3 regions of the Anaeromassilibacillus sp. 1001302B_160321_C8 genome follow, and region 3 is predicted to be linked to each of the others. Evidence: predicted binding sites of a transcription regulator. Region 3 holds the regulator's gene; each other region holds the start of a gene.
The links. Region 3 encodes Rex, which represses fermentation and respiration genes when NADH is low (regulators of the CRP and FNR family bind a similar motif). Its sites were predicted from a motif close to ATTGTTAANNNNTTAACAAT; they were not measured.
Positions count from the first base shown of each region.

Region 1 (6,851 bases), on a different contig from region 3:
GAGCGACGACGAAGTGGGAAGCTACTTGGAAAAGATTGTCCGCAAGGAGGCCGGCGACCGCTCCGGGCTGATCTATGGCATGGGCCATGCGGTCTATACGCTGTCCGACCCGCGCGCCGTGATTTTAAAAGAAAATGCGCGTAAAATGGCGGAGGAGCACGGCATGCTGCGGAAATTTGAGCTGTTTGAGCGCGTGGAAAAGCTCTCGCCGGATGTATTCGCAAAGGTGAAGAACGACCGGAAGGTCATCTCTGCAAATGTGGACTTTTACTCCGGCCTGGTGTATGAGATGCTGGGGATTCCGAGCGACCTGTACACGCCGATGTTCGCCGTATCCCGCATTGCGGGCTGGTGCGCACACCGCATCGAGGAAATGGAAACCTGCGGCCGCATTATGCGCCCCGCATACCGCTCCTTGACGCATGAAAAGCAGTACATACCCATTGACGAACGGGAATAAGAGGCTTCGTACCGCCAGGCAGTGTTTCAGCGCTGCCTGGCGGTTTTTGATTCACGGCAACATTTTGCTATTATGAGAAATAAGAAAATTAAGATTGCTGCAATTGTGTAGAATAGAATACAATGTCGCTTGATACTATTGTAAAAAGGGGAAATATCCGATGTCTATGAAACACGCCTGGTTGGTTTTTCTGGTTGCGCTGGTTGTGGTGCTTCCCGTTCGCCTGTATCAGCTTTTTGCCCTGATGGAAGAGGATACTGGATTTTTAAACGGCGGTACGGCGACCACAGCGGTGCTGGTGGTTGTCCTGCTGCTTGCATTTGCTGCGATCGTGGTCATTTCGAAGGGAAGCAAGCGGATGCCGGCGGGATACACGCCTTTGCGGAGCATCCCCACGGCTGTCCTGTCCGGTTTGACCGGCGCACTGCTTCTGGTCAACTCTGTCAGCAATATTTTTATCTATAGTGTGCAGATCAATGGAACGGCTCCCAGCGGGGAGAGCACAACCCCTGCCGGTGTGATCGGCCTGGCAATGGCGATTGTCGGGATCCTGGCGGCGTTCGCCATTTTTCTGGCGGCCTATGGCTTTGCCACGGGGACGAACCCAGTGGGCGAGCATCCGCTCGTCGCGCTTTTGCCAGCGGTTTGGGGATGCATTTGCCTGGTTCTGCTGTTTATCTCCTATACAGCAGTGGTCAATGTGTCGGAAAATGTGTACGACATGTTTGCGGTGGTATTGCTCCTTTTGTTCCTGTTTGCACAGGCGAAATTTTTCGCCGGCGTGGAGGGCGAAAAGAGCGGGCGCATGTTGGCTGCGACCGGACTTCCGGCAGCACTGCTGGCGCTTTTGACCTCTGTGCCGACCCTGCTGATGGCGGTTCTGGGAAGGACCGTCCCGGGGCTGTTCCCTGCAGGGCTTCATCTGGTCAATTTGTGCATGGCTTGCTACATTTTGTCCTTTTTGTTCGCCGCGCGTAAGCTGCCCGCGGGCGTAAGCGCTGCCATCCGAACACCAGAAGAAGAAAATTGAAGAGTTTTCCAGAAAAATATTTAAAAAATGTAAGTTAAATTTATATCAAACTCTTGTATTATCGCTGCGAATGCTATAAAATAATAGCAGGATAGACCACTATAAAATTCAGGAGGTACAAGTTCTATGTCTATTAAAGTTGGCATTAATGGCTTTGGCCGCATTGGCCGCCTGGTATTCCGTGCCGCTGTTGCGCAGCCGGAGACCTTTGAGATCGTTGGCATCAACGATCCGTTCATCGACCTCGACTATATGGTTTACATGGTGAAATACGACACCATGCATGGTCATTTCGATGGCACCGTAAAGGCTGAGAACGGCAAGCTCGTTGTCAATGGCAAGGAGATCAGCGTTTTTGCTGAGAAGGAGCCGTCCCAGATTCCGTGGGGCGCTGTTGAAGCGGAGTACGTTGTGGAGTCCACGGGCGTGTTCTGCACCACCGAGAAGGCTTCCGCTCATATTCAGGCTGGCGCTAAGAAGGTTGTTATCTCCGCTCCTGCAAAGGATAAGGAAACCCCCACGTTTGTCTGCGGTGTTAACCTCGACACCTACACCAAGGACATGAAGGTTGTTTCCAATGCTTCCTGCACAACGAACTGCTTGGCTCCTCTGACCAAGGTTATCAACGACAAGTTCGGCATCGTGGAAGGCCTCATGACGACGGTTCACTCCACCACTGCAACCCAGAAGACCGTTGACGGCCCGTCCAAGAAGGATTGGCGCGGCGGTCGTGCAGCTGCTGGCAACATCATCCCGTCCTCCACGGGCGCTGCTAAGGCTTGCGCACTGGTTATCCCGTCCGTTAAGGGCAAGCTGACCGGTATGTCCATGCGTGTTCCGACCCTGGACGTCTCCGTTGTTGACCTCACCGTAAGCCTGGCGACCAAGACCACTTACGAAGAGATCTGCAAGGCGATCAAAGAAGCTTCCGAAGGCGAGCTGAAGGGCATCCTCGGCTACACCGACGAAGCGGTTGTTTCTTCCGACTTCCTGGGCGATCCGCACACCTCCATCTTCGACGAGAAGGCTGGCATCATGCTGAACGACCATTTCGTCAAGCTGGTATCCTGGTACGACAACGAATGGGGTTACAGCAACAAGGTGCTCGACCTCATCAAGCATATGTACAAGGTTGACCACGAATAATTTGGCCGGCGGTTAAAACCGAAACGTAAAGGCTGTGAGCCCCTGCTCTTTGCATTGCAAAGGGCAGGGGCTCTTTTTGTTTACCTAGCGGTTGTATCGCACAAAAGATCAAAAGGTTGCCTAGTTTAAAGGGCGTCTGCCCTCCATTGAGATTATGTTAAGCTTTTCATTTTATTTGGAACCGCGCTCGAGTGTTTTGCTGGATTTCCTAAAAAAATATAGAAAAATATTCCAAAAATTCGCCATAATATATTATTCCTTGATAAATGTATGTATAATTAATGAATGAAACAGTCGGACTCTAGTCGTTAAAAATATGTAATATATATAAAATTGTAAAGAGGATATATGATAAAAGGAATAGAAGGGAGGAGCGGAATTTTAAGGGCTTTTGCGGCCCTTCTCATGTGTCTTCTTGCAAATGGAATAAAAAGCTATTTTGGAAAGGAGATTTTGCATGATACAAAAAAAAGTCCGTAATCTACTGAGCGTAGTTTTAGCGCTGTTGCTCTGTTTGGGAAGCCTGACCCCCGCGTTTGCAGCCAAAAATAATGTACAGGCCGATCCGGATGCGGAGCTGTCCGTATTGGACATGGCCAACGTGGATATGCTTTCCGGGTACCTATATGAGCGTTCCCAAAAGAATTATGACCGGTTGGAGAGCGACCCCTATCTGTTGCCTTCTGTTCTGGAAGGCGACCCCAATTGGCCGGGGGATTATCAAGGCCGGGCATTGCTGGGAATCATCAGCGAGGCAAAGGCAAACCAAGACCGCGCCCCGCAGAACCTGGAAGCCATGATGCAGGCTTTGCCGGACAAGCTGCTCGACGGCTGTTTCTTTAATGAAACCTTGAATCCCGATATGATTAATGAGCAGTTGATGGCCGGGCACAGCTGGTTCCTGCGTGCGATGTGCGAATTGTACGAATGGAACCAGGATCCCCGTGCGCTCGAAATTATAGAGGGTTTGGTGAATAAGCTTTTAATCCCGGCGAAGGACGGCTTTGCGCGGTATCCCATTATCGAAGGCGGACAGGGCGGCGGAGAGTCCGGCGAGATTATCGGGGAAGAGGCCGGTTGGAAGTTGTCCACAGATACCGGCTGCGTGTTTATCATGTTGGACGGGGCAACCCACGCATATCAAATTACGAAAAACAAAGAGCTCCGTTCGGTCATCGAGATCATGATTGAAAAGTTTATGCAGGAGGATGTGCGCACCCTAAAATTCCAGACGCACGCCACGCTGTCTGCCACACGCGGCATCCTGCGGTTCTACGGCGCTACCCATGAGCAGAAGTACCTCGATTATGCGGTACAGCGCATGGAGGAATATGTCAGCTCCGGCATGACGGAGACGTATATGAACTATAACTGGTATCAGCGTCCGGAATGGACAGAACCGTGCGCGATCATTGATTCCTATATCGCCTCCATGGAGCTGTTCCGCTATACACAGGATGTAAAATGGCTGGAATTGGCCCAGAAAATTCTGCTCAATGGCATGGGCGCAGGCCAGCGCAGCAACGGTGGCTTTGGTACCGATACTTGCTGTGGTGTGACCAGCGATTCCTTGGACGTAAGTTCCTATGAAGCGACCTGGTGCTGCACGATGCGCGGCGGCGAAGGCATGGGGAAAGCATTGGGATACCAGTATATGACCGATGCCCAGGGCCGCCTGTATGTGCTGCAATATTCGAACAATCGCCTGACGTTTGCTTCCGGCGGCGGGGAGACAGTTTTGCAGCAGACATCCGGCTATCCGGAGAATGGAGACGTGCAGTTTGCCGTGGAAAGCAGCACTGCTTCGGAGCTTACGATGCGGCTGTTTATTCCATCCTATGTGGATCTCACAACACTCCGCTTGACTGTGGATGGGATGGAGACAGAAGCAAACGTAGAGAACGGCTTTTTGGAGATTTCCTTTGATCCCACAACCGTGGACGAAATCGCACTCCATTTTGACATTCCGGTGATCCGCAATGTGACCATGCCCGCGGAGGACCACATGTTTGGGTACACCTATTCCAAGGGCTTTGCCCTTTTGGGATGGTTCAACGGTCCTGGAACAGATGTGGAAGGCGAGCAGAACCTTCCCTTCGAAGAACGCACGTTGAAGCCCATCTATGAGGCGTTCCATTTGAGCCAGTCCGACCGTTCGGCGACCTCCATTCAGGTGGTGGACACGCCCAATAAAGATATGAGCATTTCCACCGGCGCAGCAGTGTCCGCGTCCAGTTCCTATGAGGCGGACGGCTGGGGGATCTCCGGGCTGGTGGACGGCGCCTATACCAACGGCTGGAGTTCCATGCCGGGCAGAAATCAGACAGAAGACAGCACGGAATGGGTCCAGGTGGATCTGGGAGGCGTATGCTCCATCCAGGAGATCCTGCTGTATCCTTCGGATAATCTCGACGGCGCTATGATGCCTGTGGATTATGAAGTCTTGGTTTCGGTGGACGGAAACGAATGGACGCCGGTCAAGAAGGTGGAGGGAGACACGGTCACCAGCAAACCCCGCGCCATTCTGTTTGACGAGCCGGTTGAGGCTGGCTATATCCGCGTAGTGGGCACGAAGCTCCGCTTGGCGAATGAGACAGACGGCTACCTGATGCAGATTGGCGAGCTGGAAGTCTATAGCGATGATGTGGTTATGTTGCAGATCGCTTCCAATGACCCAATGGCCTATGCAGCGGTGCGCATCAATGACGGCGATGAGAAAATCCTCCCATATACAGGCGCATTCCGTGAAGGGCAGGAGCTGACGATTGAACCGGTCATCCTCAACGAAGCGGACTACGGTTTCTTCTCCTGGGGCGGCGATGTTTCTTCCGATGAAGAAACCATTTCTTTGACGATGGACAGCGACCATTCGCTGGTGTTGAATCAGGCATTGGCAATATCCGAAAATCTGGCGCTGCATGCGGCGGTGAATGCGAAGAACACCATTGAATCTCTGCCGGATTGGAGCACATCGAACCTGACGGATGGCGTCCTTTTGACGCCGGGAGATGTCAGCGGTTCCAAGGGCTATACAAGCTCGGCAACTACCAATCCCGATGTCTCCGCAGACCCGTATTGGGTTGAAGTGGATCTGGGGGAAAACACCGAGTTTAACCGCGTGCACTTGTATCCACGCTCCGACTATTTTGCGGCCGATGGAAGCACATGTTCCTTCCCAGAGGATTTCACCATCTCCGTGCGCAAGGATGGGGAGGATACATACACGGTCATCGGCACTTACCACGACGTTGTGGCCCCCGAGTATTACCGCCCAGCGGTTTATACCTTTGATGAAATGCAAGATGCCCGGTATATCCGCGTCACGGTGAATCGGATTGGCAAACTGGCAGCCGATACGACCACCAACTATATGTTCCAGCTTTCTGAGATGGGTGTATACCGCATCGACGAAGCACAAGACACCTATCAGCTGTATTTGGAGGGGACGCCCGGAGGAAAGATTTCCGTGAATGGCGAGTTGGTGTCCCTGCCATATTCCCAGGAATATGCAAAGGGCGACCGGGTGACCATAGAGGCCATTGAAACCACAGGTACGTTCATTGGCTGGGAAGGCAGCCAGACCGGTACGGATTCGGAAGTCTATTTGATTATGAATAGCGATCAATCCGTCCGTGCGAATTTCCAATATGGCAACATGGTTCCCAATAGCAGCATGACGGCGGAAGCAAGCAGCGAAACGAATCCACAGCACGACTACGATGGGCCGGCCTCTTTTGCCATCGATGGGAACATCCAAACCCTTTGGCACAGCCGCTATGACCCGCAGCAGGACCCGCTGCCTGTGGATATCACGCTTCGCTTTGATACCGTACGCCAGATTAACCAATTTGTATATGTACCGCGGCAGACCCCTGGACAGAACAACGGTATCATTACAAAGTACCGCTTGGAAATCCAGGCAGCGGATGGAACATGGACGCAGGTATCGGAGAGCGACTGGGCGCTGGATATGGCGGAGAAAACCGTGGAATTCTCCCCGACAGAGGCACAGGCTGTCCGCTTGACCGCCATAGAAGGATACGGTGGCTTTGCTAGCGCAGCAGAGCTGCGGGTTTACGAAGTGCCTGCGGTCTATACGGTCTCTGGATGCGTACTTGCCGGCGAAACCGGTGTGGACGTGGGAGGAATCCCCGTGTACCTGTATACGGCCGGCAATCCGGATCAAGCGATTGATCTTACAACGACCGATGCAGA
Region 1 covers NZ_JADNJD010000001.1:108,899-115,749, forward strand. The annotation lists gene I2E77_RS00465 (citrate/2-methylcitrate synthase) at 1-460, shown strand, start outside; gene I2E77_RS00470 (hypothetical protein) at 621-1,490, shown strand; gene gap (type I glyceraldehyde-3-phosphate dehydrogenase) at 1,617-2,636, shown strand; gene I2E77_RS00480 (discoidin domain-containing protein) at 3,094-6,851, shown strand, end outside.
Region 1: the regulator Rex is predicted to act here: its motif matches at 1,521-1,540, upstream of gap (type I glyceraldehyde-3-phosphate dehydrogenase).

Region 2 (6,851 bases), on a different contig from region 3:
CGTCGCCATAGCGATGCTGAAGCCCTTGCCTTCCTGTCCCAAGAGGTTCTCCTTCGGAACGATGCAGTTCTCGAAGATCAGCTCTGTGGTGGAAGAACCGCGGATACCCATCTTCTTCTCCTTGGTGCCGATGCGGAAGCCCGGGAAGTCCTTCTCTACGATGAACGCGGAGATGCCCTTCGTGCCCTTGCTCTTATCGGTCATCGCGAAGATGATGTAGACATCCGCCTCGCCGCCGTTCGTGATGAAAATCTTGCTGCCGTTGAGGACATAATGATCGCCCTCCAAAACAGCCTTGGTCTGCTGGCCGGAAGCATCCGTGCCTGCGCCGGGCTCGGTCAGGCCAAACGCACCCAGCATCTTTCCGGAAGCCAGCGGACGCAGATACTTTTCTTTCTGCTCCGGGGTACCGAACTTCTTAATCGGGTCCGTGCCCAGGGAAGTATGCGCGGAAACAATAACGCCCGTGGTCGCGCAGACCTTGGAGAGCTCTTCCACGCACAGCACATAGGTGAGCGTGTCACAGCCCTGGCCGCCGTACTCCTTCGGCTGCGGAATTCCCATGAAACCGAGCTTCTGCATCTTTTCAACGGTCTCTCTCGGGAAGTGCTCCGTCTCGTCGACTTCCTGTGCAAGAGGTTTTACTTCATTCTCCGCAAACTCTTTAAAGAGCGTGCGGGCCATTTCCTGTTCTTTGCTCAGTACGAAATCCATACCTGTTCCTCCAAATCAAAATTTACGCCAAATCGTTTCTTATTTGGTGTAATCGTAGAATCCCTTGCCAGTCTTCTGGCCGAGCTTGCCAGCGCGGACCATCTTTCTGAGCAGCGGATGCGGACGGTACTTCGGATCGCCCGTCTCAGCCTGCAGAACTTCCATGATCGCCAAGCAAACGTCCAGGCCGATCAGATCGCCCAAAGCGAGCGGGCCCATCGGATGGTTTGCACCGAGCTTCATCGCGGTGTCGATGCCCTCAACAGAAGCAACACCGTCTGCATAGATGCCAACTGCCTCGTTGATCATCGGGATCAGGATGCGGTTTACAACAAAGCCAGCTGCCTCGTTGACCTGAACCGGGGTCTTGCCGATGGACTCGGAAACCTCGATCACCTTCTGAACGGTCTCCGGGCTAGTGGTCTCGCCTGCGATGACTTCCACCAGCTTCATAACCGGAGCCGGATTGAAGAAGTGCATGCCGACAACTGCTCTGTCAAGGCCATTGGAGATTTCTGTAATGGAGAGGGAGGAAGTGTTGGTTGCAAAGATGCAATCCTTCTTGCAGATGCCTTCCAACTGCTTGAAGATTTCCTTCTTCAGCTCCATCTTTTCCAGCGCAGCCTCTACAACGAGGTCGCAATCTGCAACGATTTCATTCGTACCAGTGGTGATCTTCGCCAGGATTGCATCCGCAGCGGCCTGCTCCATCTTGCCCTTCGCAACTCTCTTGTTGAGTCCCTTTGCGATCTTTGCCTTACCGTTTTCTGCCCACTCTGCCTTCACGTCGCAGAGCTTTACTTCATAACCTTCTGTCTGAGCAAATGCCTGTGCGATGCCGGAGCCCATGGTTCCTGCGCCGATAACACCAATTTTCATAATAGAAACCTCCTATAGTAATCTTTATGTTGGCCCGCACCGGTATCGCCCTCTTTCGAACGCAATACCGGTGCGGATGATGAATAAAACTTATTTATTGACAAAGGGTTCGGGCTTCCGCTTCTCAACAAAAGCCGTCATGCCGTTTTTCTGGTCTTCCGTCTCGAAGCAGCTGCCGAAGAGCTTCTCCTCGATGACAATCGCTTCGTCCATGTTGACCTGCAGGCCGTCGTTGATGGCCTTCTTGCAAGCGCGCACCGCGATCGGTGCATTGGCGGAAATCCGCTCTGCCAGCTTCATCGCAGCGGGCATGAGCTCCTCTGCCGGATACACGGCAGAAACCAGGCCCAGGCTGAGCGCCTCCGGCGCCTTGACCTTCGTGCCGGCATAGATCATTTCCTTTGCCTTGCCCACATTGATTGTACGGGCAAGACGCTGCGTGCCACCGAAGCCGGGGGTAATACCCAAGCCGGTCTCCGGCTGGCCGAATACGGCGTTCTCCGCGGCAAGACGGATGTCGCAGCTCAAAGAGAGCTCGCAGCCGCCGCCGAGGGCGAATCCATTGACCGCTGCGATCACCGGGATCGGCAGCGTCTCGATCTTGCGGAATACATCGTTGCCCTTCTTGCCGAAGGCCTCGCCTTCCGCCTTTGTCAGCGTGCTCATCTCGCCGATGTCCGCGCCGGCAACGAAGGACTTCTGGCCTGCGCCTGTGATGATCAGGCAACGGGTGGAATCCAGATCAATTGCATCCAATGCTGCGTCGAGATCCGCCAAAACCTCGGAATTCAACGCGTTCAAAGCTTTTTCACGGTCGATCGTCAGCACGCCGACGAAGCCGTTCTGCTCATATTTAATATAGCTCATCGTTTAAACGCTCCCTGCTCTTATTTGTAGTTCTTTACGATGGAGGCAACGCCCATGCCGCCGCCGACGCACAGCGTCGCGAGGCCGTAGTTGGAACCTCTCTTCTTCATCTCATGCAGCAGGGTAACCAGGATACGGCAGCCGGAAGCGCCGACCGGATGGCCCAGAGCAATTGCACCGCCGTTGACGTTGACCTTGGACATATCAAAGTTGAGGTCCTTCGCAACCGCCAGGGACTGCGCCGCAAACGCTTCGTTTGCCTCGATCAGGTCCATATCCTCAACCGTGAGGTTCGCTCTAGCCATTGCCTTCTTGGTAGCAGCAACCGGGCCAATGCCCATGATGGACGGCTCAACGCCTGCGGAAGCGCCCGTGACCCACTCAGCCATCGGGGTAACGCCCAGCTCTTTGGCCTTCTCTTCGCTCATAACAACGATTGCAGCTGCGCCGTCGTTGATACCGGAAGCATTTGCAGCGGTGACCGTGCCGCCATCGGGCTTGAATGCCGGGCGGAGCTTTGCGATGCTCTCAGCGGTAACACCAGCACGCGGGCCCTCGTCCTTTGCGAACATAACAGTCTCCTTCTTCATCTTTACCGGAACGGGAACAATCTCATCATCAAAACGGCCTTCTGCCTGTGCCTTTTCGCACTTCTGCTGGCTGCAAGCAGCGAACTCGTCCTGCATCTCACGGGTCAGGCCATACTTCTCAGCAACATTCTCAGCGGTGATGCCCATGTGGTAGCCGTTGAATGCATCCCAAAGTGCATCGTTGACCATAGTATCGATCATGGTAGCATTGTTCATGCGATAGCCAAAGCGAGCTTTGGTCAGCGCATACGGAGCGGAGGACATGTTCTCCATACCACCAGCGACCACGATATCCGCTTCGCCAGCCTCGATCATCGCAGCAGCCATGTTCACGCATTTCAGACCGGAACCGCAGACGTTGTTCAGCGTCAAAGCCGGAACTTCGATCGGGATACCTGCATTAACAGCAGCCTGGCGCGCAACGTTCTGGCCCTGGGCAGCCTGCAGAACGCAACCCATCAGAACTTCATCCACCTGGTCAGGCGCAACATTTGCTCTCTTGAGAGCTTCTTTGATCACGATGGAGCCAAGCGTGGCAGCCGGAACGTTTGCCAAAGCGCCGCCCATCTTGCCGATTGCAGTACGTACAGCACCTGCTAACACGATTTTCTTAGACATGATTTTGTTCCTCCATTTCATAATTCACTAACCCGCTCCAACCAAATGTTTCACGGGTCAATCTTCTAATGAATCATTGCATGTTAAATATATCACAATCAATCCGAATATGCAAGGGATTCTATTGCGATTTCGAAGAAAAAAATCATTCTTGTTACAAATTCGCCACTTTCTGTATTTCTTCCGCCCAGCTTCGTTCAAATTGCCGAAACTACCGCTACAAACCGCATTGTGAAGCATTTTCTGCATGTGTGTAACGATTTTGTAAAAGATAAAAGACGCCCATGCTTTGCCCTGAATCCCTTTCAGAAAGGAGGCTTTACTTTTGGAAGACGCCTTGTATGATTTTTTGAAGGAAAACCGAGAAGTACAACGCTTTTTCATGTCCCTCCCCGAACCGCTGCAAAACGCCATGTCCGGCAGTATTCCGGCCACACCGTATACAAAGCCCTATGTGTCCTATATGAACTTATTATTAGAACCTGAAAATGAAACTTCTTCCCTTTAGGATTGCAAAAAATCCCATTTTGGTTTATAATAAGGCGTAAATTTTGCACGTTCAGCCGCGGTATCTCTCTTTATTCCAACTTCCGCGCTGTCATTTGAGAAAGGATGAACCAAGCATGGCTTTGAGCAACCTGATTTTACCGAAAGATTACACATCGAAGCTCGATATTATAGAGACCGAAATCGCAATCAAGCTCGCGAAGGATACCTTCGAGCGCGAGCTAGCCTCCGCCCTCTCCCTCACACGTGTATCCGCCCCCTTGTTCGTACAGCCGGAGACCGGCCTCAACGACGACCTCAACGGAGTGGAGCGGCCAGTGCAATTCGATGTGGCAGACATCCATGCCGACGTTCAAATTGTCCATTCCCTTGCCAAATGGAAGCGCATGGCGCTCGCCCGCTACGGGTTCCGCGCCGATACCGGCCTCTATACGGATATGAATGCCATCCGCCGGGATGAAGAGCTCGACAATCTCCACTCCGTCTATGTGGACCAATGGGACTGGGAGCGCGTCATCACTGCGGAAGAGCGCACCATGGAGACGCTTCAAAGCGCTGTCCATGCCATTATGGGGGTCCTGCATAAAACTCAAGCGGTCCTGACGGAGCGGTTCCCGGTTCTCGATTCCTATATTCCCGAGGAAATCACCTTTGTCTCCAGCCAGGAACTGGAAGACCGTTACCCGGATCTGACGCCGAAGCAGCGGGAGGACGCCGCCGCCAAGGAATACGGCGCGGTCTTTATCTCCCAGATCGGCGGCGCATTGAAATCCGGAAAGCCGCACGACGGCCGCGCTCCGGACTACGACGATTGGTCCCTGAACGGGGACATCATCATCTGGTATCCCATCCTGAACCGTGCGCTGGAACTCTCCTCCATGGGAATCCGCGTCGATGCGGAGGCGCTGCGCAAACAGCTTGCTGCGGCAGGCTGCGAAGAACGCGCACAGCTGCCGTTCCACAGCATGCTGTTGGAGGGCCGCTTGCCGCTCACCATGGGCGGCGGCATTGGGCAATCCCGCATTTGCATGGCGTTGCTGGAAAAAGCGCATATCGGCGAAGTCCAGGCGTCCGTCTGGCCGGACAGCATGCGCAACGCCTGTGAAGGTTATGGAATCCATCTTCTTTAAAAGCCAATCAAAAAAGAACCTTATAAAAAAGGAGCGGTTGTACCGCTCCTTTTTTGCGTTCTATTCCGTTTTCTCCAATTCCTCTGCAGGACTTTTCTTGGGGACTTTCTTGGCGGGCCGCTCACCTGGCCTCGCTGCACGGGTCGGCGGCACGGTGGTTGCAATCCGTTTGAAGATGCAGGAAGCAAACGGTGCCAACGTGATGTCCAAGCAGTATTTGCCGCCCCGCATCTGGGCACGAAGCTCGCCTTCATTCGTCTTGCCCTTCCCGCCAAACGGCAGTGCATCGGTATTCAGCATCTCCGCATAGACGCCATAATGATCGACCATCAGCGGGTAATGCATGTGCATGCGGTTCGAAAAATTGATGGCAATGTACAGTTCTTCTTTCGCCAGGTCGCTACGTTTATAGGCAAACACGCACCGGCTCGCATCGTTGACATCCAGCCACTGGAAGCTCTGTGCATTGTAATCCTCCTGATAGAGGGCGCTCTCCTCCAAATAGAGATGCTGCAACACCCGGAAATAGTTCCAAAATGCGTCGTGCGCGGGATAGGTCAGAAGATTCCAGCCGAGTTCCTTCTTCTCATCCCATTCTTTAAACTCCGCCAGCTCATTGCCCATAAAATTGAGCTTTTTCCCCGGATGGGTAAACATATAGAGATAGAGGGTGCGGAGCTGATGGAATTTCTCCTCGTAATTTCCTGCAATTTTATCGATGATGGTCTTTTTCCCATGTACCACTTCATCGTGGGAGAACGGCAATAGATAGATGTCGTTGTAAAAATAGCTCATAGAGAAGCTGATTTTTGTATGCACGCCCGGACGCTGCGCGGGGGGCACCGATAGATAATCGAGTGTATCGTTCATCCAGCCGAGATCCCATTTGTAGTCAAAGCCCAAGCCTCCATATTCTACCGGCGCCGTCACCTTCAAATAATTCGAAGAGTCCTCTGCAATGAGCATAACATTTGGATGGCGCTTTTGAATGGCATAATTGCACGTCTTCAAGAACCATATGCCGCTTTCGTTTACCGCGTCATTGGTATTGCCGTTGCGGTAAATCAAATTTGCAACAGCGTCATACCGCACGCCGTCAAAATGATAATATGTCAGCCAAAAGTCCACCGCCGACCGCAAAAAACTGATGACATGTGGCTTTGAGAAGTCAAACAGCACCGTTCCCCACTCGCTGTAGCGCTGATCCTCATACTCGCTCTCATAGACAAATCCGCCGTCAAATTGGTGCAGCGCATAAAAATCGGAGACAAAATGGGTCGGGACAAAATCCATAATCACGCCAATCCCCTGCTCGTGGCAGCGGTTCACAAAATGCATCAGCTGTTTCGGGTTCCCATACCGGCTTGTCGCGCTGAAATAGCCGGTCACCTGGTATCCCCAGGAACCGTCAAACGGATGCTCCGTCAAAGGCAACAATTCGATGTGGGTGTATCCCATCTCTTTTACATAGGGGATCAGCAATTCCGCCAGCTCATCGTACTGATAGAAGCGTTCGTCCTCCGGCCGGTCCTTAATCTTCCAGGAA
Region 2 covers NZ_JADNJD010000006.1:28,387-35,237, reverse strand. The annotation lists gene I2E77_RS05630 (acyl-CoA dehydrogenase) at 1-714, opposite strand, end outside; gene I2E77_RS05625 (3-hydroxyacyl-CoA dehydrogenase family protein) at 754-1,593, opposite strand; gene I2E77_RS05620 (enoyl-CoA hydratase-related protein) at 1,684-2,460, opposite strand; gene I2E77_RS05615 (acetyl-CoA C-acetyltransferase) at 2,481-3,668, opposite strand; gene I2E77_RS05610 (hypothetical protein) at 3,994-4,176, shown strand; gene asnA (aspartate--ammonia ligase) at 4,292-5,305, shown strand; gene glgB (1,4-alpha-glucan branching protein GlgB) at 5,366-6,851, opposite strand, start outside.
Region 2: the regulator Rex is predicted to act here: its motif matches at 3,748-3,767, upstream of I2E77_RS05615 (acetyl-CoA C-acetyltransferase).

Region 3 (6,851 bases):
TCGCCGATTGCCCCCTGGGAGGACGGCGAATTGGAGATGACGCGCCCGACCTTCATCTCTTTTCCATAGGCTTTGATGAGGTCCGGATTGGTGGAGTGGATGACCGCCGAATGCCCCAGACCGCCGAGCTCCAGCATCTTCTTGGCCATTGCAAAGCCTTCGCCGTAGCCTTTGACGACAAAATAAGCCAGTACAGGCGAGAGCTTTTCACGCGAAAGCGGATATTGGGGCCCTACGTCTTCCAGAGGGGCAATCAGGATCTTGGTCTTATCCGGGACTTGAATTCCGCTCTGCTCCGCAATCCAGCAGGCGGGCTTGCCGACAACGTCCGGATTGACCGCCTGCGTCTGTGGGTTGATGACAAAATGGGAGACCTTTTCGATTTCCTCCCCTTGCAGGAAATAGCAGTTGTTTGCTTTCATAATGCGTTCGAATTCGTCCGCAATCTCTTCGTCCACAATGACGGCCTGCTCGGAGGCGCAGATCATGCCGTTGTCAAAGGTCTTGGAGAGCATCAGATCCGTGCAGGCTCGTTCCAACCGGGCGGTCTTTTCGATATAGCAGGGGACGTTTCCGGGTCCAACGCCCAGCGCCGGCTTTCCCGTGCTGTAGGCCGCGCGGACCATGCCGCTGCCGCCAGTCGCCAGGACCAGGGATACGCCCGGATGGTTCATCAGCGCATTGGTGGCCGCGATCGACGGCGCAGTGATCCACTGGATGCAGTCCGCCGGGGCCCCGGCCTTGACCGCCGCGTCGCGCATCACCCGGGCCGCCTCGACGGAGGACTTCTGCGCGCTGGGATGGAACCCAAAGATGATGGGATTGCGCGTCTTCATACAGATCAGCGATTTGAACAGGGTGGTGGAGGTGGGATTGGTCACCGGGGTGACGCCGGCGACGACCCCCACCGGTTCCGCCACCTCCACATAGTCCTCCAGCTCGTTTTCTTCTATGATGCCGACCGTCTTCTGGCCTTTGATGGAGTGCCAGATGTATTCGGTGGCAAAAATATTTTTGATGATTTTGTCTTCCACAACGCCGCGCCCGGTCTCCTCATAGGCGAGCTTTGCCAGGCGCACGTGTTGATCCAGACCCGCCAGCGCCATGGCGTGGACAATGTTGTCCACCTGCTCCTGATCCATGTCCATAAAGGCAAGCAAGGCTTTTTGGGCCCGCTGCACCAGCTCATCGATCATCCCTTGGGCGTCCATTGCGGCATCTGCCGCGGCTTCGCGTGCATGCGCTTCTACGGCAACATCGGTCTCCGATTCCGGGATTCCCGCCCTTTTTACCACGGGAACCTTCTTTGCTTTCTCGTCAGGCATCCTATTTTCCTCCCACTTTGTATTTGCTGGTAGTATCTCCGGACGGGGGAAAAATATGCCGGATAGAATATGGCGCTTGCGTCTAGCGGCTTTATGCGGCGAAAATAGATTTTGGTGCGGTACATGGACGATTTCCCGAAGAAATGGCACGCGAGAAGCCCGGAAACGGGAATACAAGCCTATAATTATGCAGGAATGATAAAAAGAGGGTAAGTTCCTTGGCAGGAACCTACCCTCTATTGGATATAATTTTTATGATTATTTTGTGGTGCGCATGGGATCATTTGTGATGCGGTAACAGAGCGTCATCAGGCTGTCGTTCAGATGGACATTCTCCACAATGGCGTCCCCATATTTCATGTTGATGTCATAGTGGCTGAAATTCCAGAAACAGCGGATTCCCAGCGCATACAAGCGGTCGCTCAAGGATTCCACCGCGCTGCGCGGAACACAGAGAACGGCCATAGTCGGCTTTTCAAGGTTGCAGAACCGCTCCAGGGTGTCAATGTTGCGCACAGTGAGACCATTGATGGTCCGGCCGATTTTGGCGTCGGCATTGTCAAAGATTCCCGCCAGTGTGAAGCCCTCTGTCTCAAAGGAGAGATGGGAGGCGATCGCTTGGCCCAGGTTGCCCGCGCCGATCAAAACCGCTTTGTATGCGTGGGAGAGCCCGAGGATGTTTCCGATCTCTGTACAAAGCTGATCCACCATGTAGCCGTATCCCTGCTGCCCGAACCCGCCGAAGCAGTTGAGATCCTGACGAATCTGGGAGGCGGTGAGCCCCAGCTTTGCCGAAAGCTCGGTGGAGGAAATGCGCGTGACGCCCTTTTCCCGCAAAAGCTTGAGAAACCGATAGTAGCGGGGAAGCCGCCGGATAACGGACATGGAGATGTTTTCCCGTTTTGGCATAATTCGTAAGGTCCTTTCTATTTGAGAAAAAGAAAGCCGGTAAAGGTTGCGCCTTATACGAAGGAGATCAGAGCATCGCTGCGAGGCGCTTATCAATCTCCTTCAGGAAGGTCTCCGTGTCCACAGTGGTCTTGTTCGGCAGCTTGGAGAGGCTGGCCAGGTCGCCGGTCATCACGCCTTCTTCAATGGTCTGGATGGAGGCGCGCTCCAATTTATCCGCGAAGTCCATCAGGGCGGAGTTGCCGTCCAGCTCGCCGCGCTTGCGCAGGGCGCCCGTCCAGGCGAACAGGGTTGCCATGGAGTTCGTGGAGGTCTTTTCGCCCTTCAGATGTTTATAGTAATGGCGCTGCACGGTGCCGTGCGCTGCCTCATATTCATATACGCCATCCGGGGAAACCAGGACGCTGGTCATCATAGCCAGGCTGCCGTATGCCGTGGCGACCATGTCGCTCATCACGTCGCCGTCGTAGTTTTTGCATGCCCAGATATAGCCGCCCTCGGAGCGGATGACGCGGGCCACTGCGTCGTCAATCAGGGTGTAGAAATATTCGATGCCCGCCGCATCAAATTTCTCTTTGTACTCCGCGTCGAAGATTTCCTGGAAGATGTCCTTGAAGCGGTGATCGTACTGCTTGGAAATGGTATCCTTGGTTGCAAACCAGAGGTCCTTTTTCTCGTCCAAAGCGTAGTTAAAGCAGGAGCGCGCAAAGCTGCCGATGCTCTTGTCCAGGTTATGGACGCCCTGGATGATGCCGCTGGATGTCTGGAAATCGTGGATGGTCGCGCGGGTCTCCTTGCCGTCCGCATCCGTGACGACCAGCTCTGCCTTGGAGCCTGCGGGCACCTGCATCTCCACATTGCGGTATACGTCGCCGTAAGCATGACGCGCAATGGTGATCGGCTTTGTCCAGGTGGGGATGAACGGGGTGATGCCTTTTACCAGGATCGGGGTGCGGAAAACCGTGCCGTCCAGCATGGCGCGGATGGTGCCGTTCGGAGACTTCCACATCTCTTTGAGGTTATACTCCTCCACACGGGCAGCATTCGGCGTGATGGTGGCGCACTTGACGGCCACACCATATTTCTTGGTAGCGTTGGCGCTGTCCACGGTCACCTGGTCGTTGGTCTCGTCGCGGTGCTTCAGACCGAGGTCGTAATACTCGGTTTTCAGGTCGATATAGGGCGTGAGCAGGATATCCTTAATCATCTTCCAGATGATGCGGGTCATCTCGTCGCCGTCCATCTCCACCAGCGGGGTGGTCATAGGAATTTTATTGGCCATGGGGAATCCCTCCATTTATTTTATATAGTTTAAATTATTTGGATTGCTCTCTTGTATAGTTCAGCAGGCCGCCGGCAAGGACCATTTCGCGCTGGCGTGCGGAGAGAACCGCTTCCGCCTCAAATTCAATGCCTTTGGTCAAATCTTTGACGATGATCTTCGAATTGTCGGCGATGGCGGAACGGATGTCCGGCAGTTCCAGCTCGTCCATCTGGTCGATGCGGTCATAATCGGCCTCATCCTTAAAGACCAACGGGAGAATGCCGGCGTTTGCCAGGTTTGCGCAGTGGATGCGCGCGAAGCTCTTGGCGATGACCGCCTTGACGCCCAGATACAGCGGCACCAGTGCGGCATGTTCGCGGGAAGAGCCCTGGCCATAGTTTGCGCCGCCGATCACAATGCCCTTGCCGTACTCCCGGCAGCGAGCCGGGAATTCCTTATCGCAGACGCCGAAGCAGAAATTGCTGAGGTACGGAATGTTGGAGCGGTAGGGGAGGATCTTTGCGCCAGCCGGCATGATGTGGTCGGTGGTGATGTTGTCGCCCACCTTGAGCAGCGCTTTTGCCGCGATGGTTTCCGGCAGCGGGTCCGTCGTGGGGAACTCTTTGATGTTCGGGCCGCGCAGGATCTCGACCTTGTCCATCTCGCTCTCCGGCGCGGGCGCGACGACCATATTGTCGTTGATGAGGAACTTCTCCGGCAGAGCGATCGGCGCTTCTTCACCCAACGTCTGCGGGTTCGTAAACACGCCGGTCAGAGCGGAAGCCGCTGCAGTCTCCGGGCTGACCAGATAGATCTGGCCGTCGGCCGTTCCGGAACGGCCCTCGAAGTTGCGGTTGAAGGTGCGCAGGGAGATGCCCTTGGAGTTCGGGGACTGGCCCATGCCGATGCAGGGGCCGCACGCGCATTCCAGAATGCGGGCGCCCGCAGCGATCAGGTCGGCCAGAGCGCCGTTTTGTGCGAGCATATTGTAAACCTGCTTGGAACCCGGGGCGATCGCAAGGCTGACATCCGGATGGACGGTTTTGCCCTTCAGGATGGAAGCGACGCGCATCAGATCCAGGTAGGAGGAGTTTGTGCAGGAACCGATGCAGACCTGATCGACCTTGATTGCGCCGATCTCGTCCACTGTCTTGACGTTGTCCGGGCTGTGCGGGCAAGCGGCCAGCGGGACCAGCTCGGAGAGGTCGATGGAGATTTCTTCGTCATAGACCGCATCCGGGTCGGAGGAGAGCTCCACCCAATCCTCCTCGCGGCCCTGTGCCTTCAGGAAGGAGCGGGTGATCTCGTCGGACGGGAAAATGGATGTGGTAGCGCCCAACTCAGCGCCCATATTGGTGATGGTGGCGCGCTCCGGAACGGTCAGGCTCTTGACGCCCTCGCCGGCATACTCCACAATTTTGCCAACGCCGCCCTTGACCGAAAGGATCTGCAGGACCTTCAGGATGACGTCCTTGGCAGAAACCCACGGGGAGAGCTTACCCGTCAGATTGACGCGCAGCATTTTGGGCATGGTGATGTAGTAGGGGCCGCCGCCCATGGCGACCGCGACGTCCAGGCCGCCCGCGCCCATGGCCAACATACCGATGCCGCCGCCCGTCGGGGTGTGGCTGTCGGAGCCGATCAAGGTTTTGCCCGGAATGCCGAAGCGCTCCAGATGTACCTGGTGGCAGATGCCGTTGCCCGGCCGGGAGAACCAGATGCCGTGCTTCTTGGCGATGCTCTGAATAAAGCGGTGGTCGTCCGCATTTTCAAAGCCGGTCTGTAGGGTATTGTGGTCGATATAGGCAACGCTCCGCTCCGTCTTGACCCGCGGAACGCCCATTGCTTCAAATTCCAGATAGGCCATGGTGCCGGTCGCATCCTGGGTGAGGGTTTGGTCGATCTTCAGGCCGATCTCGCTGCCGACCGTCATTTCGCCGCTCACAATATGGTTTTTAATGATCTTTTGCGCCAAAGTCAGTCCCATATGATTTTCCTCCATTTTACTTTCGCAAGTTTTCGTGAGTGATCCTATCTAATTAATTATTCCTATTATCGTTCAAATTGCTAAGATTGTCAATATATTCACACAGATGCTTCTACAGGATTTCTGCGTCGTTTTTTGGCACAATTCCAAGAAATTGCCCCAAAGGAATGATCTTCGTTTGAAAAGTTCCAGAGCGAAAGGGGGATTCCCGATAGGCGCCTGGGTTGAATGCGCAAAAAAATGATGCTATAATACAGGGGAAACTTGCACCGAACCGCAATTTTTCCACTCCCGCTGCGTATGAACGGCGGCGGGGCCGGAACACTAAGCGGTAGGAGGTGGCAAGTATGGAAAAAACGTATTCGGCCATGCGTGCCGCGCGCTACGCTGTAGCGCAGCCGGCCGGCGCCCGAAACGATAGCGGAGAAAATAAAGACCGCAGCGAAGCGCGCGACGATGAAAAACAGCAGACCGACCAGATTGTGGACAACGGTTCGGTGATCACCGGCGATGGCCGGCATATGATCCATTGCCTGACGGTGATCGGCCAAATCGAGGGACATAATGTTTTGCCGTCGCAGAATAAGACCACAAAATATGAGCATGTGATCCCGCAGCTTGTGGCGATTGAGGAAGAACCGCGGATCGATGGGCTGTTGATGATTTTGAACACCGTGGGCGGGGATGTGGAAGCCGGCCTTGCCATTGCGGAGCTGGTCGCCGGGATGAAAAAGCCGACCGTTTCCCTGGTGCTGGGTGGGGGGCATTCCATTGGGGTGCCGCTGGCTGTGGCGGCCAAGCATTCGTTTATTGCGCCGAGCGCGACGATGACGATCCATCCCGTCCGGATGAATGGCCTGATGTTGGGGGTCCCGCAGACGCTGGAATATTTTCAACGGATGCAGGAACGTATTACCCAGTTTGTGACCGACAACTCCCATATTACGCCCCAGCGCTTCTACGAGCTGGCGATGAACACGGAGGAACTGGTGATGGATGTGGGGACGGTCCTCGATGGGCCGGACGCCGTGAAGGAGGGCCTGATCGACTCGTTGGGAAGCCTTTCCGACGCAATCGACTGTTTGTATCAGATGATCGACAAGGCAAAAAAGGCGGAGAAGAAGGCATCAAAGTCCACAAAAAAGACCGGCAAAAAGGCATAAAGGCCGTATCCTTGCGTAGGAGACGGAATCTGGCCGGCCTTTCAGCCTTGTTTTGGAAGAATGGGCGCGGCATATGCCGCGCTTTACATATTTGCTTTTCAATAGATGGCGGCTCCGATCCGCCGGAGTAATTGGGGGATAAAGTGGCTGGTAAATACGCAAAGAATACAAAAACTGCAAAAAAGAGCGCGCCTGCAAAGCGG
Region 3 covers NZ_JADNJD010000023.1:19,891-26,741, forward strand. The annotation lists gene adhE (bifunctional acetaldehyde-CoA/alcohol dehydrogenase) at 1-1,325, opposite strand, end outside; gene I2E77_RS12630 (redox-sensing transcriptional repressor Rex) at 1,584-2,234, opposite strand; gene I2E77_RS12635 (NADP-dependent isocitrate dehydrogenase) at 2,302-3,516, opposite strand; gene I2E77_RS12640 (aconitate hydratase) at 3,551-5,485, opposite strand; gene I2E77_RS12645 (ClpP family protease) at 5,833-6,648, shown strand; gene I2E77_RS12650 (DNA translocase FtsK 4TM domain-containing protein) at 6,792-6,851, shown strand, end outside.